2 regions of the Kitasatospora sp. NPDC088351 genome follow, and region 1 is predicted to be linked to the other one. Evidence: riboswitches for the same ligand, from Rfam matches in the RefSeq annotation. Region 1 holds a riboswitch; the other holds the start of a gene.
The links. Region 1 has a riboswitch for S-adenosylmethionine ahead of thrC (threonine synthase). Riboswitches for the same ligand answer to the same signal wherever they lie in the genome.
Positions count from the first base shown of each region.

Region 1 (9,570 bases):
TAGACTGCCACATCCCGCGGCCCCCCGGCGAGCCCCCTGCGGCCGTTTGGCCGGGACCTGCCCTCCGGTCGCGGCCCGTCCTCCGGTCGTCACGCCGCCGGGCCGGGCCACCCGGCGGCGGCCCGGCCCGGTCCGATCAGATCGCGGTGCGCCATCCCTCCGTACCCGGGGGAACGCCGCCGCGCCGCCGCTTGACCAGAACCGCCGCCAGCATCAGCGCCACCGCCGCCGTACCGACCGGGAGCAGCCGCCAGATACCGCCGGTCTCCTCCCAGAGGCTGAACACGCTGAAGGCCGCACTCAGCGGCAGCATCGCGAGCCCCGCCGCGGCGGGCAGCAGCCAGCCGCGCACCACGGTGAGCACCAGGAACAGCGGAACGACCACCAGAACGGTCGACCACGGGGCGTTCATCAGGTAGCGGGTGTCGTAGTTCCCCTGGGCCGCGACCATGAGTCCGCCCAGGACCGCCGACGCCGCCATCAGCGCGCGCGGCCACCCCGTCGGGCGGCTCAGCAGGTCCCGTGGCGCGGCGATGACCAGCAGCCCGGAGAGCACGAACGGCACGACCGAGGTGCTCGTGTAGAGGGTCCACCACCAGCCCATGGCCTCCGGCGCGAACGCGCCCCTCATGCCGAGCAGCCCGGTGACCACCACCCCCACCGCGAAGATCCGCGCCACCGTCCAGCTCCCCACCATCGCGGCGAGGGCCAGCAGGAGCGCCACCACCGGCTGCGCGATCATGATCGCCCGGCCCAGGCTCGTCTCCCCGGCGAAGTTCCAGGCGACGGCGTCCACATCGCTGAACCACGGCGACAGACTCGCCCCCGCGACCGCGGCCGCGATCAGTGGCGCGGCCGCCCCGAGCAGCCGCCCGCCGAGGGAGCTGGAGGTCAGCCTGGTCCGCACCCGCAGGCCGTACGCGGCGAGGTCGAGCGCCTCCCGGGCCAGCGCCTGCCTGCCCGCCTCGGCCGTGGTGTCGGCGAAGACCGCGGCCAGTTCGTCGCCGCGCTCGCGGCGGTAGCGGGCCGGGTAGAGCTGGAGCGCGACCCGCAGGACGACCGTCTGTGTGGTCATGACGGTGGGTGTGGTCATGTGAAGGTCCCCCTGACCCTCGGTCGGACAACGGCGAGGCGCCGCTCGGCCTCGGTGGCGACGGCACGCAGCCGTTCGGCCTCACCGGCCAGGGCGGCGCGGCCGGCCCCGGTCAGCGCGTACGAGCGCCGGGCCCGGCCGTCCACCACCTCCTCGGCCGCGACCTCGATCAGCCCCTGCTGCAGCAACCGGTCGAGGGCGCCGTAGAGCGTGCCCGTCCGCATCGTGACCCGGCCGCCGGAGATCGCGGCGACCTCCTGGATGAGCGCGTAGCCGTGCCGTGGGGCATCGGCCAATGCCGTGAGCAGAAGCAGCGTGGGCTCCTGCATCGCACGTTCTGTCATAGGACTACATATATCGCTAACCTACATATAGGTCCAGTGGAACTCCCACCGGCCGACCCGCCCGACCCGCCCGACCCGGACGCCCAGACTGATCAGGACGACCCGACCGATCCCGACGCCCCGGCCACACCGTCCGCCCGGGCCAGCACAATGAACCCCATGCCGAACACGTCCGCCGCCGCCGGCCCGCCCGCCGCCGCCGATCTGCTCGCCGACTGGACCGCCCTGCTGCACCGCTGCGGCACCGGCACCGACCCCGAACCGTACGGGCGCGAGCTGCTGCGCCGCTGGGCCGAGCCGCAGCGCCGCTACCACACCACCGATCACCTGCGGGCGGTGCTGGGCCACGTCGACACGCTCGCCGGACACGCCGACGCACCGGACACCGTCCGGCTGGCCGCCTGGTTCCACGACGCCGTCTACCGCCCCGACCGCTCCGAGAACGAGGAGCGCAGCGCGGCCCTCGCCGTCCGGGCGCTCACCGAGGCCGCTCTGCCGGCCGCCCGGGTGGCCGAGGTCGCGCGGCTGGTCCGGCTGACCACCACCCACCGCCCCGCCCCCGGCGACCGGGACGGCGAGGTGCTCTGTGACGCGGACCTCGCCGTCCTCGGCGGCACCCCCGAGGCGTACGCGGCGTACGCGGCCGCCGTACGCGCGGAGTACGCCTTCGTCCCCGAGCCGGACTTCCGGGCCGGGCGCGCGGCGGTCCTGCGCCGGCTCCTCGCGCTCCCCGCGCTCTACCGCACCCCAGCCGCCCGCGAACGCTTCGACGCCCCCGCCCGAGCCAACCTGGCCGCCGAACTCGGCCTCCTGGAGGGCTCCGAGTAGGACGCCACGGACCGCGAACGCCCCGGGCGGCACAAGGGCCGCCGTCGCGCCCCGGAGCGCGACGGCGGCCGAAAGCGGTCCCGGCCGGGCGCGGTCTACGACAGCCGGCCGACGGGCGACACCACCGCCCCCTCCTTGCCGCACACCCAGTGCGGCTCGGGCCCGAGCTCCGGCTCCACGCCGAGCGCGTGCGGGTCCCCGTCCGCCGCGCACGCGGTGCACAGCGGCCACCGCCCGTACTCCTCCAGCAGCGCGTCCTGGACGTCCTGGGCGACCAGCCCGAGCACGTACTCGGCGCCGTCCGGCCACTGCCCCAGCCACCAGCGCCGGTGTGTCACGGCGTTCTCCACCAGCGACACCACGGCGGCGTCCGCCACGTCCCGGGCGGAGAGGTCGGCGAGGATCAGCGCCCGCGCGTTGTGCAGGGCGGTCTCGATGTCAGCGGTGTCACCGGTGGAAGCCATCCGTCCATTCTCCCGCAGAACGCCGCATGGGCGGCTCCCCGGAGGGAACCGCCCATGCGAGCGAGGAACTGCCCGATCCGATCGAGTCGGATCAGAAGTCCATGTCACCGCCCGGCATGCCGCCGCCGGCGGCCGCGGCGGCCTTCTCCGGCTTGTCGGCGATGACGGCCTCGGTGGTGAGGAAGAGCGCCGCGATGGAGGCGGCGTTCTGCAGCGCGGAGCGGGTGACCTTGGCCGGGTCGATGATGCCCGCGGCGACCAGGTCGACGTACTCGTTGGTGGCGGCGTTCAGGCCGTGACCGGCGGGAAGGTTGCGCACCTTCTCCACCACGACGCCACCCTCCAGGCCGGCGTTGGTCGCGATCTGCTTGATCGGGGCCTCCAGCGCGACCTTGACGATGTTGGCACCGGTGGCCTCGTCGCCCTCGAGCTCCAGCTTGTCGAACGCGACCGAGGCCTGCAGCAGGGCGACGCCACCACCGGCGACGATGCCCTCCTCGACGGCGGCCTTGGCGTTGCGGACGGCGTCCTCGATGCGGTGCTTGCGCTCCTTGAGCTCCACCTCGGTGGCCGCGCCGGCCTTGATGACGGCCACGCCGCCGGCCAGCTTGGCGAGGCGCTCCTGGAGCTTCTCGCGGTCGTAGTCCGAGTCGCTGTTCTCGATCTCGGCGCGGATCTGGTTCACGCGGCCGGCGACCTGCTCGCTGTCACCGCCACCGTCGACGATGGTGGTCTCGTCCTTGGTGATGACCACCTTGCGGGCGGTGCCCAGCAGGTCGATGCCGGCGTTCTCGAGCTTGAGGCCGACCTCCTCGGAGATCACGGTGCCACCGGTGAGGATGGCGATGTCGCCGAGCATGGCCTTGCGGCGGTCGCCGAAGCCCGGGGCCTTGACGGCGACGGACTTGAAGGTGCCGCGGATCTTGTTCACGACCAGGGTCGACAGGGCCTCGCCCTCGACGTCCTCGGCGATGATGACCAGCGGCTTGCCGCTCTGCATGACCTTCTCCAGCAGCGGGAGCAGGTCCTTGACCGAGCCGATCTTGGAGTTGGCGATGAGGATGTACGGGTCCTCGAAGCTCGCCTCCATACGCTCCAGGTCGGTGGCGAAGTAGGCGGAGATGTAGCCCTTGTCGAAGCGCATGCCCTCGGTGAGCTCAAGCTCCAGACCGAAGGTGTTGCTCTCCTCGACGGTGATGACGCCTTCCTTGCCGACCTTGTCCATGGCCTCGGCGATGAGCTCGCCGATCTGGGTGTCGGCGGCCGAGATGGAGGCGGTGGAGGCGATCTGCTCCTTGGTCTCCACGTCCTTGGCCTGGGCCAGCAGCTGGTCCGAGACGGCGGCGACGGCCTTCTCGATGCCGCGCTTCAGGGCCATCGGGTTGGCGCCGGCGGCGACGTTGCGCAGACCCTCGCGGACGAGCGCCTGGGCCAGCACGGTGGCGGTGGTGGTGCCGTCACCCGCGACGTCGTCGGTCTTCTTGGCGACCTCCTTGACGAGCTCCGCGCCGATCTTCTCGTACGGGTCCTCGAGCTCGATCTCCTTGGCGATGGAGACACCGTCGTTGGTGATCGTGGGGGCGCCCCACTTCTTCTCCAGAACGACGTTGCGACCCTTGGGGCCGAGCGTGACCTTCACTGCGTCGGCGAGCTGGTTCATGCCACGCTCAAGGCCGCGGCGAGCTTCCTCATCAAAGGCGATGATCTTGGCCATCTGAAGTGGTCCTCCGGGACACGGTCGACTGCTCGGACCAAGGGGTGCCCGCGACGGACGGCCCTGGTGTGCGGGGGTCCTTTCCCCTACCGCTCCCGGGGGCCTCACCGACCCGGTCCGCTGTCACTCTCACGCTGTGAGTGCTAACGCCAATGATTAGCACTCTGGCAGGGCGAGTGCAAGCCCAATCGGCAACCCGCGAGCCGCACCGGCCACCCGCGGGCGGACGCGCGACGGGCCCCGGGCGCCACGTGCGGCGGCGCCCGCCGCCGCACGTGCCGACGGGCCCGTACGACGTGTGTCGTACGGGCCCGTCGCGAAGCAAGAGGCGCACCAGCCGATGGGCCGAGCCGAACTCCTGGGGGTCGGAAAGGTCAGACCGCGGCGCGGACCATGTCCGCCTGCGGGCCCTTCTGCCCCTGAGAGATCTCGAACTCGACCCGCTGGCCCTCCTCAAGGGTGCGGTAGCCGTCCATCTGGATCGCGCTGTAGTGGACGAAGACGTCCGCACCACCGTCGACCGCGATGAAGCCGTAGCCCTTCTCCGCGTTGAACCACTTGACGGTGCCCTGAGCCATTCCGAACTCCCCTAGTGCTGTGCTGGCCCTTCACGCGCCCGCAGGTCGCGGGCCCGGGTCTGGTTTCGAGGCCGGCCCGGGGAACCCCCCCTGGACGCAGCCGTGCACGCCGCGGTCCCCCGCCGAGCCACCGGACGGCATCCGATGGGCGGGCGATCGCGTCGATCGCGGCTGAATGTATCCGGATCGACGCCCTCTGCAACAGGGTCAGCCGCAGGGAATTCCCCGGGCCCGCCAGGGGACACCTCAGGTGAAATCAGGAGGAAATCGGCATTTCACGCCGGACATAGCGGACGAATTACTCAAATCCCCTTGAGAATTCTGACATCTGCCTGACATGTTTCACGGCCGTGCGCGCGGCGCCGGTCTCAGCGGCCGGACGGTCACCGGCGATACGGGTTCAGCCGGATTCGGGCGCCGGTGAAAGGGGAAGGGGAGCCCTGTTCCCAGCCGAGCGACACTCTACTCCGACTGGACCCGGAAATATTCCCGCCGAAATGCGGCCGGCCGCCCCCGCGTACGGAATTCGGAATTCCGTACGCGGGAACGGCCGGCCGGGAAGAGCGGCGGACGGGCTCAGCAGCCGCCGGCCACCGCCGGGATGATCGACACGCTCGCGCCGTCCTTGATCTCGGTCGCCAGCCCCTCCGCGAACCGCACGTCGTCGTCGTTGACGTAGACGTTCACGAAGCGGCGCAGCTTGCCGGCGTCGTCCAGGACGCGGGCGGCGATGCCCGGGTGGTTCTTGTCGAGGTCGGCGATGACATCGCCCAGGGTGGCACCCTCGGCGGCGACCTCGGCGGAGCCGCCGGTGTAGGTGCGCAGGATGGTGGGAATGCGGACGTTGGCGCTCATGGCGGGGGCTCTCCTAGCGGGGTGGTGGTCAGGCGGAGGCGAGGCCGGCGTCGCGGAAGGACTCCAGCGTCGGGCGGATGACGGTGGTCATGCCGGAGTCGGAGACGGCGTCCAAGGTCTTCAGGCCGTCGCCGGTGTTGATCGCGACGGTCTCCTTGGCCGGGTCCAGCTGCCCGGTCTCGACGAGCTTCTTCAGCACGCCGACGGTCACCCCGCCCGCGGTCTCGGCGAAGATGCCCTCGGTGCGGGCCAGCAGCTTGATCGCGGCCACCACCTCGGCGTCGGTGACGTCCTCGACCACGCCGCCGGTGCGGCGGGCGATGTCCAGCACGTACGGGCCGTCGGCCGGGTTGCCGATCGCCAGCGACTTGGCGATGGTGTCCGGCTTGACCGGGCGGATCACGTCCCGGCCGGCCTTGAACGCGGCCGACACCGGCGAGCAGCCGGCCGCCTGCGCCCCGAAGATCCGGTACGGCCGGTCCTCGACCAGACCGAGCCTGATCAGCTCCTGCAGCCCCTTGTCGATCTTGGTGAGCTGGGAGCCCGAGGCGATCGGGATGACGATCTGCTCCGGCAGCCGCCAGCCGAGCTGCTCGCAGATCTCGTACGCCAGCGTCTTGGAGCCCTCGCCGTAGTACGGGCGGAGGTTGACGTTCACGAAGCCCCAGCCCTCGCCGGCCGGGTCGCCGATCAGCTCCGAACAGAAGCGGTTGACGTCGTCGTAGTTGCCCTCGATGCCGACCAGCTCGCCGCCGTAGACCCCGGCCATCACGACCTTGCCCTGCTCCAGGTCGTGCGGGATGAACACGCAGGACTTGAATCCGGCCCGGGCCGCCGCCGCACCGACCGCGCCGGCCAGGTTGCCGGTGGACGAGCAGGACAGCGTGGTGAAGCCGAACGCGCGGGCCGCCTCGATGGCGCAGGCCACCACGCGGTCCTTGAACGAGTGGGTGGGGTTGCCCGAGTCGTCCTTGATGTGCAGCTGAGCGGTGAAGCCCAGCTCACGGCCCAGGTTGTCGGCCTTCACCAGCGGGGTCCAGCCCGGGTTCAGGTTGGGCTTCCCGGCGACATCGGCCGGAACGGGCAGCAGCGGGGCGTAGCGCCAGATCGACGCCGGGCCGGCCTCGATCCGCTTGCGCAGGTCCTCGGCGGCCTCGCCGCCGAAGTCGTACGCGATCTCCAGCGGCCCGAAGCACTCCAGGCAGGCGAAGCTCGGACCGAGCGGAAAGCGGGTGCCGCACTCCCGACAGGACAGCGCGGCGGCGGGGCCGAGGTCAACGGTGAGGGATGCGGGTGCGGCGGTGTCGATAGCCATGATGGCGGAGGCCTCTCTCCTCATCTTCCCCGTGACGCGGTCGCGCCACAGGCCGGAATTGGCACCTGTCCCGCCGGGCCTGTACGACAGCCGCGCGAGAAGGTTGCCGGGACGTCAACGGGCCGTTCCCTCAGTCCCTCTGGATGAGCTCTGTGAAGTTGTGGTCCTGCTCAGCGGTGACCCCGGCGTGCGAAGGTCCGATCGCTGTACGAAGACTGTATCCGAAGGCGTCAACCCCGAACGGGACCGTCCGCCACGCGAGATGCCCCGTCCCGTCCGAACCCGTCCCACCCGAACCCGCCGAGGAGAGACCCGTGCCCGCCGAACCGACCCCCGCGCTCCTTCCGCAGGCGGCGTCCTGGCTGCGCCGCCGCTCCTGGAGCGCGGCCGACCGCCCGGTCGGCACGCTGCTGGACGCCAAACGGGCGGCGGGCCGGGCGGGCACCGTCAGCGTGGTCCTGCCCGCGCTGGACGAGGAGGCCACCGTCGGCGACATCGTCCGCACCGTCCGCCGCGAGCTGATGGAGCGCCTCCCGCTGGTCGACGAACTCGTCGTGGTCGACTCCGGCTCCACCGACGCCACCGCCGCGGTCGCCGCCGGGGCCGGCGCCCGGGTGGTGCACCGTGACGACATCCTGCCCCGGCTGCCCGCCGCCCCCGGCAAGGGCGAGGTGCTCTGGCGCTCCCTGCTGGTCACCAGCGGCGAGATCGTCTGCTTCGTCGACGCCGACCTGCGCGAGTTCGACCCGGCCTTCGTCTCCGGCATCATCGGCCCGCTGCTCACCGAACCCGACATCCAGCTGGTCAAGGCCATGTACGACCGGCCGCTCGAAGTGCCGTCGAGCGGCCCGTCCGACGCGGGCGGCGCGGTCGTCCCCTCCGGCGGCGGCCGGGTCACCGAGCTGGTCGCCCGCCCGCTGCTCAACCTGCACTGGCCGGAGCTGGCCGGCTTCGTCCAGCCCCTCGGCGGCGAGTACGCGGCCCGCCGCTCGCTCCTCGAACGGCTGCCGTTCCCGACCGGCTACGGCGTCGAGCTCGGCCTGCTGGTCGACGCCCTGGAGACCGCCGGTCTGGACGCCCTGGCCCAGGTGGACGTGGGCGTGCGCCACCACCGCCACCAGGACGGCCAGGCGCTCGGCCGGATGGCCGCCACCATCTACCGCACGGCCCTGGAACGCCTCGACCGCACCCACCGCCTCAAGGCCTCCGCCGACCTGGTGCACCCGCTGCTCACCCAGTTCACCCGCGACCCGGAAACCCGTGCCTTCACCGCCCACACCCACCCGGTCACCGGCCTGGAACGGCCCCCGATGCACACCGTCCCCGAGTACGTGAGCCGCCACCTGCCGCACTGACCGGGGTTTGCCGACCCTGGCCCCCGGCAACGTACCAACCATGGGCGATCTCACGACCGAACGTTCGAGTCCGACCGGCACCGCCCCCGTACTGGTGGCCTCCAACCGGGGACCGGTGTCGTTCAGCACCGCGGACGACGACACGCTGACCCTCCGCCGGGGCGGCGGCGGCCTGGTCTCCGGGCTCTCCGCCATCGCCGACCCCAGCGCCGTCTGGGTCTGCGCCGCCCTCGGCGACGCCGACCGCCGGGCCGCCGCGGAGGCCCCGCACGGCCGCCTCGACCTGGCCGGCCACGACGTCGGCGGACAGGCCGTCCGGATGCTGGACATAGATCCGGAGACCTTCGCCCGGGCCTACAACGGGGTCGCCAACTCCACCCTCTGGTTCGTCCACCACCTGCTGTACGCCACCCCCACCGCCCCCGCCTTCGACGCCGGCTTCCGCACCGAGTGGCAGGCCTACCTGGCCTACAACGCCGCCTTCGCCGACGCCCTCGCCGCCGAGGCGGCCCCCGGCGCCGCGGTCCTGGTGCAGGACTACCACCTGTCCCTCGTCCCCGCCCTGCTCCGCGCGGCCCGACCCGACCTGCGGATCGGCCACTTCTCGCACACCCCGTGGGCCCCGCCCGAGTACTTCCGGCTGCTTCCCGACGATGTCGCGGCCGCCGTCCTCACCGGGATCCTCGGCGCCGACCGGGCCGGCTTCCTCACCCGCCGCTGGGCCCTGGCCTTCGCCGACTGCTGCGAGGCGCTGCTCGGCGCCACCGTCGACCGGACCGCCCTCACGGTCACCCACGACGGCCGCACCACGTTCCTCGGCGTCCACGGCCTCGGCGCCGACGCCGACTTCCTGCGCGACCGCGCCCACCGCCCGGACGTCGACGAGCGCCTCGCCGCCCTCCGTGAGGCCGTCGGCGGCCGGCGCACCGTCGTCCGGGTGGACCGCACCGAACTGAGCAAGAACATCGTCCGCGGCCTGCTCGCCTACCGGCACCTGCTGCGCACCCGCCCCGAGTGGCACGAC
Region 1 is NZ_JBFBIL010000056.1:14,037-23,606, forward strand. Features, by position in the region: gene AB0P06_RS29400 (hypothetical protein) at 137-1,075, opposite strand; gene AB0P06_RS29405 (PadR family transcriptional regulator) at 1,090-1,437, opposite strand; gene AB0P06_RS29410 (hypothetical protein) at 1,597-2,265, shown strand; gene AB0P06_RS29415 (hypothetical protein) at 2,361-2,729, opposite strand; gene groL (chaperonin GroEL) at 2,821-4,443, opposite strand; gene AB0P06_RS29425 (cold-shock protein) at 4,818-5,021, opposite strand; gene AB0P06_RS29430 (ubiquitin-like small modifier protein 1) at 5,598-5,876, opposite strand; gene thrC (threonine synthase) at 5,905-7,191, opposite strand; SAM riboswitch class I at 7,209-7,341, opposite strand; gene AB0P06_RS29440 (glucosyl-3-phosphoglycerate synthase) at 7,506-8,546, shown strand; gene AB0P06_RS29445 (trehalose-6-phosphate synthase) at 8,587-9,570, shown strand, end outside.

Region 2 (9,570 bases), on a different contig from region 1:
GGGCACCGCCCTGACCGGCGAAGTTGTGGCACTGGGCGCAGTTGGTGCGGAACAGCTCGCCACCCTTGGACACGTCGTCCGGGTTGGTCGAGGTGTACTGCTCCGGGTCCGGCCGCACCGGGCCGGGGCCGAGCGAGGCCACGAAGGCGGCCAGCTGGTCGATCTCCGACTGCGAGTAGATGTTCTTCTTGCGCGGCACCTGGGCGCCGGGCTGCTGGGCCGGCATGCGGCCGGTGCCGACCTGGAAGTCGACCGCGGCGGAGCCGACGCCGACCAGGCTGGGACCGTCGCTGCTGCCCTGACCGTTCAGGCCGTGGCAGGAGGAGCAGCCCACGGCGAAGAGCTTCTTGCCCTCATCGATCGCGAGCGACTGCGCGGCGACGTCGGCCTGCGCCTTGTCGGCGGGCGCGAACGCGGCGTACAGCCCCCCGGTTGCCGCCAGGGCGAGAAGTAGGACGACCAGCGCCGCCAATGGGTGGCGCCGTCGTGCGGAGAGCTTTTTCACGGAATAACCCCGGTGTCAGGATCTGGTCGACTGGTGGGTGCACCCGGCGGCCGGTCTGGCCGGCACGAGGCTGCCTGTTCTAGGGCTGCGCGCGCGGTCGGTCGGTGGGAGCGTCGGCACCGGCAAAGAGGCCCGTCGCCGGTGAGGGCGGGGACCGGAGCCGGTGGCCAGTGACCTGATCAGCTGGTTACTTGATCAGGTAGATGGTCGCGAACAGGCCGATCCACACGACATCGACGAAGTGCCAGTAGTACGACACCACGATGGCTGCGGTGGCCTGCTCGTGCGTGAAGCGCTTGGCTGCGTACGTCCGTCCCAGGACCAGCAGGAAGGCGATCAGACCACCCGTCACGTGCAGACCGTGGAAGCCGGTGGTCAGGTAGAACACCGTGCCGTACGGGTCCGAGGACAGCGAGAGGCCGTCCTTCTTGACCAGCTCGGTGTACTCGAAGATCTGGCCGCCGATGAAGATCGCGCCCATCACGAAGGTGATGACGAACCACGAGCGGAGCTTCTTCACGTCCCCGCGCTCGGCGGCGAACACGCCGAGCTGGCAGGTCAGCGAGGAGAGCACCAGGATCGTGGTGTTGACCGAGGAGAAGGGCACGTTGAGGGCGTGCGCCTTCTCGCTCCAGAACTCGGCTCCCTTGACGGAGCGGAGCGTGAAGTACATCGCGAAGAGGGCCGCGAAGAACATCAACTCGGAACTGAGCCAGACGATCGTTCCGACGCTGACCATGTTCGGCCGGTTGACCGATCCGTGCGCGTGCCCGGTTTCTACTGCTGTTGCTGTCGCCACGACGGACATTATGTCGGTCCCTTATTCCGTCTTCACGCCGGGGGGTGTCCCTCGGAGTGTCCGGTGCGTGCGGTATGCCCCCCCGGGGGCCGACGGGGCGTCCGGATGGCGGCTGAGCAGCGGCGTGTCCCTTTTCTGACGGTTCTTCGAAGGCCCCTTCGACCCTGTTGCCCTGCGTGTCGCTGCATGGTTCGGGGGTGGGTGGGGAGTAAAGGAGGGGCCGCCGTGTCGACCGTACGGGTGACTGCGAGGTCTGGGGTGACGGGCCGTCCTCCGACTGGGTGAGTCGTGGGCGCGGCGGCTTGAGAAGGGATCGCGCGGGAGGGACCGGCGGCAGGTGATCGGGAGTAGCATCCGGATCAGGCGAACGTGGTCCGGATCACACTTGAGGGAGCAGGGCCCATGGCGTACAAGACCGACGAGACGCTCACCGTTCTCGTCTACAGCCACGACCGCAACACCCGCGAGCAGGTGCTGACGGCGCTCGGCCGTCGGCCCGCCGAGGATCTGCCGGAGCTGTCCTACCTGGAGTGCGCGACGACCCCTGCCGTGCTCAAGGCGCTGGAGAAGGGCGGGGTGGACCTCTGCGTCCTGGACGGCGAGGCGGTGCCGGCCGGCGGCCTCGGCCTCGGGCGGCAGCTGAAGGACGAGATCTACGGCTGCCCGCCGGTGCTGGTGCTGATCGGACGGCCGCAGGACTCCTGGCTCGCCGCCTGGAGCCGGGCGGACGCGGCGATCTCCCGCCCGGTGGACCCGGTGGCGCTGGCCGAGTCCGCCGCCACCCTGCTCCGCGCCCGGCTGGAGAAGCGGGCGCCGGTCGCCCGCTGAGCGGTGCCGTCTCACTCCTAGAGAAGGCGGGTGCCGGGGCGGACCGGGGGACCTCGCCGCTCGATAGGCTGATTCCATTCCTACGGATGTCCCCGACCCCGGGGAACCGACAAGAGCTGGAGTCAGCCATGGTGAACGTGCACCCTGCGAACGGCGGCAACGACCCCGCGCAGGTGGTCCGCACCTGGCCGGACATCCTGTCGGCGCTGCTGAGGGGCGAGCACCTGAGCCGGTCGGCCACCGCCTGGGCGATGGACCGGATCATGAGCGGCGAGGCCTCCCCGGTCCAGGTGGCCGGCTTCATGGTGGCGCTGCGGGCCAAGGGCGAGACGGTCGACGAGATCTCCGGCCTGGTGGACTCGATGTACGCGCACGCCGAGCCGCTGGACATCCCCGGCCCGGCCGTCGACATCGTCGGCACCGGCGGCGACCGCGCCAAGACCGTCAACATCTCCACCATGTCGGCGATCGTCGCGGCCGCGGCCGGCGCCAAGGTGGTGAAGCACGGCAACCGGGCCTCCTCCTCGGCCAGCGGCTCCTCCGACGTGCTGGAGAAGCTCGGCATCGGCCTCGACCTCTCCGCGCGCCGGGTCGCCGAGGTGGCGGAGGAGGTCGGGCTCACCTTCTGTTTCGCCGCCAAGTTCCACCCGGCGATGCGGCACGCCGCCCCGGCGCGGCGCGACCTCGGGGTGCCGACGGCGTTCAACATCCTCGGCCCGCTGACCAACCCGGCCAGGGTGACCTCGCACGCGATCGGCTGCTTCGACACCCGGCTGGCCGGGCTGATCGCCGGGGTGCTGGCACAGCGCGGCTCGAACGCCCTGGTCTTCCGGGGCGACGACGGTCTGGACGAGCTGACCATCTCCACCACCTCGCAGGTCTGGATCGTGCGCGACGGTGTCGTCACCGAGGAGTCCTTCGACCCGCGCCAGGTCGGCATCGAACTGGTCGGCATCGAGGCGCTGCGCGGGGCGGACGCGGCGTACAACGCGGAGGTCGCCCGTCGGCTGCTGGCGGGGGAGCACGGGCCGGTGCGGGACGCCGTCCTGCTCAACACGGCGGCCGCGCTGGTGGCGCTGGAGCTGACCGGTGCCCCGCTCGCCGAGCAGCTGGCGGCCGGGATCGAGCGGGCCGCCGAGGCCATCGACTCGGGCGCGGCGCAGGACGTCCTGAAGCGCTGGTCGGAGGCCACCGCCCGGGCGTGAGAAGGCAGTTGGGGCCGGTGGCGGCGGGTCGCCACCGGCCCTTCGGCGTCTTCGCGGGGTGTCCGGATGGTGAAACCGTGTTTGACCGCCCGGCGGGCGCGACCTAGAGTCTTCGCCAGGTCATGAGTGACAGCGCAAAGCCCCAGCTGGCTGTCCGGCAACCCTCCGTCCGTGGCGGGGTGCCCTGGGTGAGGACCGGGTCACGCGGCAAACCGTCCGGGTGGCAAGCGCGGACACCCGGACGACACGCACTCCCGGGGTCCTGGACCCAGAAGGAGTGCATTCCCATGTCCCTCTCCACCGAAATCTGCGCCCCGCTCGCCGTCCTCGGTCAGGACGTTCAGGTCCCGCTGGTCAGTGGCGAGAAGGTCACCTACGCGGCGCTCGACTACGCGGCCAGCTCCCCGGCGCTCCAGCGGGTCTGGGACGACGTCGCCGCCTACGCCCCCTACTACGGCAGCGTGCACCGCGGCGCCGGCTACCTCTCCCAGCTCTCCACCGACCTGTTCGAGCAGAGCCGCCGCACCGTCGGCGAGTTCCTCGACCTGCGCGAGGGTGACCAGGTGGTCTTCACCCGGGCCACCACCGACTCGCTCAACCTGCTCGCCGGGGCCGTCCCGGCCGGCACCCGGGTGTTCGCCTTCGAGACCGAGCACCACGCCTCGCTGCTGCCCTGGCGCCACGCCGGCCTGGCGGTCAGCTACCTGCGCGCCCCGCGCTCGCACGCCGAGGCGGTCGCCGCCCTGGACGCCGCGCTGGCCGAGGCGCCCGAGGGCCCCAAGCTGCTCTGTGTCACCGGCGCCTCCAACGTCACCGGTGAGCTGTGGCCGGTCGCCGAGCTCACCGCGACCGCCCACCGGCACGGCGCCCGGGTGGTGCTGGACGCCGCCCAGCTCGCCCCGCACCACCGGGTCTCGGTGCGCGAGCTGGGCGTGGACTGGATCGCCTTCTCCGGCCACAAGCTGTACGCGCCGTTCGGCGCCGGGGTGCTGGCCGGCCGAGCCGACTGGCTGGACGCGGCAGAGCCGTACCTGGCCGGCGGCGGTGCCACCCGGACCGTGGCCCGGGAGGCCGACGGCTCGGTGGCCGTCCAGTGGCACACCGGCCCGGCCCGCCACGAGGCCGGTTCGCCGAACGTGATCGGTGTCTACTCCATCGCCTCGGCCTGCCGGGCGCTGACCGAGGCCGGTTTCGACGCGCTGGAGGCCCGGGAGCAGCAGCTGATCGCCCGGCTGAAGGCGGGCCTGGCGGACGTCCCGCAGGTGAAGGTGCTGAACCTGTTCGGCGCCGACTCGGCCCGGGTGGGCGTGCTCTCCTTCGTGGTCCAGGGCTGGAACAGCTCGCACTTCTCGGCCGCGCTCTCCGCCGAGTACGGCATCGGCGTGCGGGACGGCCTGTTCTGCGCGCACCCGCTGGTCCGCACCCTGCTCGGCGACGAGGACGTCGCGCCGTCCGAGTGCGGTGCGCCCGAGCCGTCGCTGCCGGGCGAGCGAAGCCTCAACGCGATCCGGGTCAGCTTCGGCGCCGGCACCCCGGACGAGCACATCGACCGCTTTCTGACCGCCGTCCGCGAGCTGGTCACGGACGGGGCGGCCTGGAACTACCGCAACGAGGGCGGCCGCTGCGTCGCGGACACGCGCCGCGCGGGCTGATCGTCCCGCTATTCGTCCAGGCCGAGGGCGAAGGCGGCTTCCAGGTCGTGCTGGGAGTAGGTGCGGAAGGCGATCTGGGTCTCGGTGTGGGCCACCCCCGGGACCTTGTTCAGCCGGCCGGGGATGACCTCGGCCAGGTCGTCGTGCCGCCGCACCCGCACCATCGCCACCAGGTCGTAGCCGCCGGTGACCGAGTAGACCTCGCTGACGCCTTCGATGGCCGCGATCGCCTCGGCGATCTCCGGGATGCGGTCGACGCTGGTCTTGATCAGGACGATGGCGGTGATCACTGTTCGGGCTCCTTTGTGGGGTGCCGCCAGGGTATCGGGCGTCAGACGGGCCGTCGCGGGGGGCGGCCGGCCGGTGTGCAGGCGTACAGGAAGCCGGCCGAGAACCCGATGACATGGACCAGGTAGGCGACGCCGGGGCCGGCCGAGTGGACCGACCACCACTGCAGGGCGAACCAGAGCCCGAGCACCAGCCAGGCCGGGAACCGCAGCGGCAGGAAGAGCAGCAGCGGGACGAGCGTGGTCACCCGGGCCCGCGGGTGGAGCCGCAGATAGCAGCCCAGCGCCGCCGAGATCGCCCCCGAGGCGCCGATCAGCACCGTGGTCGAGCCGGGCGAGTGCGCCTGGGCCAGTGCGAAGCCGTAGGTGGCCAGGCTGCCGGCCGCCAGATAGAAGACGGCGAAGCGGGCCCGGCCCATCCGCTTCTCCACGGTGGGGCCGAAGACGTAGAGGAAGAGCAGGTTGCCCAGCAGGTGAAGCCAGCCGGCGTGCAGGAAGAGCGCGCTGAGCACGGACAGGGCCGGGTGCTTGCCCGGGGTCGGGGCGGCCGGGCAGCCGGGCGCCGGGTCGGGGGCCTCGGCCAGCTGTCCGGCGGTCAGCGGGCGGCCGGCCAGCAGCTCGGCCGGTACCGCGCCCCAGCGCTGCTCGTACCGCTGCTCCGCGCAGACCCTGGCCTGGCCGCGGCCGTAGAGCGGGTTGAGCCCGGCGGCCGGGCCGAGCAGGAAGACCACCGTGTTGAGCGCGATCAGGGCGTAGGTGACGGCCGGGGCGGGCGCGGCCGGGGGCCCGCCGCGTGCGCCGGTGTGGTCGAGGACCGTGATCGCCATGCGGCCAAGCATCCCTCCGCCCGGCGCGGGCGACACCGCGCTGTACGGCAGGTGGGCTACCGTCCCGATCGCCGCGACCGGTGGTCGGGACGGTTGCCTCAGGCAATAGGCTTGGGGCGGGCATTCCCGCCTCCCGCCGCCGACGCCGGGGCTCCGGGGGGAGCGCCTGAGCCCACCCAGGGACCACCCGAGAGGACCCCCGATGACCGTCCCCGCCCTGACCGCTGAGACGCGCTGGCGCTGCACCCTGTGCGGCAACCTGACCCGCTTCGACGTGACCCGCTCCGCCCGGGTGACCGAGTACCTGCACTTCGACCTGGCCGGCGAGTCCAAGGTGGAGGAGACCGAGGTGCTCAGCGAGACCATCGAGTCGGTGCGCTGCCGCTGGTGCAACGCGGTGGACCAGGTCGAACTGGTGGCCCGTCCCGGGGCCGAGGCCGGAGAGGCCGCCGCTGAGCAGGGCTGACGCCCGGTCCGTGGGGTGGACGGTGCGCGGCCGTTCACCGCACGGGGACAATACAGACAGAACGCACGGAGCGTGACGACGAGGGCGACGGCCGCGGGCCGTACCCCGCTGGACGAGGATCGGAGCCGAGGACGTGGTGGACGCAGCGAAGGAGCCCGCCGGGCCGCAGGGGCGGCAGCCCGCTGTGGACGGGCAGGCGCCGGACGCGGCCGAGGCCGCCCCGTCCGGTACCGGGGCCCCCGCCGAGGAGTCGGGCGGTGACGAGCCGGCGGCAGACCGGGCCGTCGAGACGCTCGACCGGCCGCTGCCCGAGGGTGTGCGCCGCCGGGTGGTGGGCCTCGCCGCCGACGCGCTCGGGGGGCTGCCGCCCGCCGAACTGCCGCAGAGCCTGCGGCAGTACGCCAAGTTCACGCCGGCCCGGCGGGCCAAGTACGCGGCCACCGCGCTGGCCGCCGCACTGGAGTCGGAGCCGGCCTTCCGGCTCCGGATAGCGGAGCGGCTGCGGCTGGGCCAGCCGGACCTGGTGAAGGCGCTGGAGGCGGGCCATGTGCCCGGCGCCGCCGACCCGATGGACGTGGCGGCCGCCGCCTATCTGGTGCGGTCGGCGGGCTGGAGCCGGCTGGTCGCCGAGGCGGGGGAGCAGGCCGAGCGGGCCGGCGCCGAGGGCGCCGCCGCCGAGGCGGCCCGGCTGGCGGAGAAGCTGCAGGCGGAGCTGGCGGAGGTACGGGCCTCCGCCCGGGCGGACCTGGACCGGCAGCGGGCCGAGTCGGAGGACGTCCGCAAGGAGGCCGAGTCGCTGCGCAAGAAGGTGCGGTCGCTGGAGAGCGACACCCGCCGGGCGCAGGCGGAGACCCGCCGGGTCACCGCCGAGCTGGAGGCGCTGAGGACGCAGGCGGCCGCCGAGCGCAGCGCGGGTGAGAGTGAGGCCCGGCGGCTGCGGCACCGGATCTCCGAACTGGAGACCGCCGCCGAGCAGGGCCGCCGTTCGGCCCGCGAGGGGCGCAGCGTCGAGGACATGCGGCTGCGGCTGCTGCTGGACACCGTGCTGCAGTCGGCGCAGGGCCTGCAGCGGGAGCTGGCGCTGCCGGTCTCCCAGATCCGCCCGGCGGACCTGGTGGAGGCGGTGGTGCCGGGCTCGGCCTCGCCGCACGACGTGGCCCGGCGCGGGCTGGCGGAGGACGATCCGGCGCTGCTGGACCAGCTGCTGGCGATCCCGCAGGTGCATCTGGTGGTGGACGGCTACAACGTGACCAAGACCGGTTATCCGGCGCTGCCGCTGGAGCAGCAGCGGATCCGGTTGCTGGGTGGGCTGGCGATGCTGGCCCAGCGCACCCAGGCGGAGGTCACCTGTGTGTTCGACGGGCAGGACCTGGACGTGCCGGTGATCATGGCGCCGCCGCGCGGGGTGCGGGTGCGCTTCAGCCGGACCGGGGAGACGGCGGACGAGCTGATCCGCCGTCTGGTGCGGGCCGAGCCGCAGGGCCGGCCGGTGGTGGTGGTCTCCACCGACCGGGAGGTCGCGGAGGGCGTGCGCAAGGCGGGCGCGCGCCCCGTCGCCTCCGTCCTGCTGCTGAACCGGCTGGCCCGGCCCTGATGCCGGAGGGACCGGAGTGACCGCTGGTCAGCGCCCGGTTTGCGGCAGTGTGTGGATCCCGTGAAGTCAGGCCGCCGGTGGAGGTTCACGCCATCGGGGGAGTGGCGGAAAGCGTGGATCTTCACTAGGGTCTGGCGTCAAACCTATTTTCCGGATCCTCACTCAAACGGGTGAGTCCGTTGGAAGAAGGAACCGATCACTTTGGCCTCCCACCGCCGTCCCAAGCAGCCGAGCCGCGCGCGGGTCTCCGTGCTCACCGCTGCCGCTGCGACCGCGGTCGCCCTCTCCGCCCAGGTCGGCGCCCACGCCGCGCCCTCCCCCAAGAAGGAGGACGTGAAGGCGCAGATCGACCAGCTGAACGAGGAGCAGGAGCAGGCGGCCGAGAAGTACAACGGCGCCAAGGAGCGGGCCGACCAGCTGCGCAAGCAGGCGGACCAGCTCCAGGACCAGGTGGCCCGCGGCCAGGACCAGATGACGCAGCTTCAGGCCGGGCTGGCCGAGGTGGCGGGCGAGCAGTACCGCACCGGCGGCATCGACCCGTCCGTGCAGCTGATGCTCTCCTCCGACCCGTCGGGTTACCTGGACAAGGCCTCCAGCGTCCAGCAGGCCAGCTCCAGCCAGTCCGAGGCGCTCAAGGGCCTGCAGGACCAGCAGCGCCGCCTGGACCAGCAGAAGGCCGAGGCGGCCGCCGTCCTCGCCTCCCTGGACAGCACCACCAAGGATCTGAACCAGGCCAAGGCGGACGTCAACCAGAAGCTCAAGGAGGCCCAGACGCTGCTGAACTCGCTCAGCGCGGCCGACCGGGCCGCCCTGAAGGCGCAGCAGCAGCAGGACGACCGGGCCTCGCGCGGCAGCGAGCGCACCGACCTGAGCAGCCTGCCGCAGGCCGGCGGGTACGCCGGGGTGGCCGTCGCCAAGGCGATGAGCAAGCAGGGCTCGCCGTACGTCTGGGGTGCCATCGGGCCGAGCACCTTCGACTGCTCCGGTCTGATGGTCTGGGCGTACAAGCAGGCCAATGTCTCGTTGCCGCGCACCTCGCAGGCGCAGGCCGGCGTCGGCACCCGGGTCCCCTCGCTGGACCAGGCGCAGCCCGGTGACCTGATCATCTACCGCGACGACCGCAGCCATGTCGCGATGTACATCGGCAACGGCATGGTGGTGCACGCGCCGCACACCGGTGACGTGGTGAAGGTGATGAAGGCCGACGCGATGAAGATCAACGCCATCCGCCGGGTCTGACGGTTCGTCGATTGGGGGCAGAAGCCCCCGATCCGGACATTCCCTGATAGGTCGACACGCCCGGCCGGGCCGGCCCGCTGCTGTGATGTGGGACACGCCCCGGTCGGGCGCTCTCGACCCGCATTGTGAGTAATGATCAGCCCCGCGTGCGGTTGTGATCACATTCGG
Region 2 is NZ_JBFBIL010000013.1:1,551-11,120, forward strand. Features, by position in the region: gene AB0P06_RS12735 (c-type cytochrome) at 1-505, opposite strand, end outside; gene AB0P06_RS12740 (heme-copper oxidase subunit III) at 693-1,313, opposite strand; gene AB0P06_RS12745 (hypothetical protein) at 1,707-2,132, shown strand; gene trpD (anthranilate phosphoribosyltransferase) at 2,261-3,337, shown strand; SAM riboswitch class IV at 3,456-3,573, shown strand; gene AB0P06_RS12755 (aminotransferase class V-fold PLP-dependent enzyme) at 3,625-4,989, shown strand; gene AB0P06_RS12760 (Lrp/AsnC ligand binding domain-containing protein) at 4,998-5,279, opposite strand; gene AB0P06_RS12765 (rhomboid family intramembrane serine protease) at 5,321-6,103, opposite strand; gene AB0P06_RS12770 (hypothetical protein) at 6,306-6,569, shown strand; gene AB0P06_RS12775 (NYN domain-containing protein) at 6,703-8,163, shown strand; gene AB0P06_RS12780 (NlpC/P60 family protein) at 8,365-9,402, shown strand.
Region 2: another riboswitch for S-adenosylmethionine. It lies ahead of AB0P06_RS12755 (aminotransferase class V-fold PLP-dependent enzyme); the one in region 1 lies ahead of thrC (threonine synthase).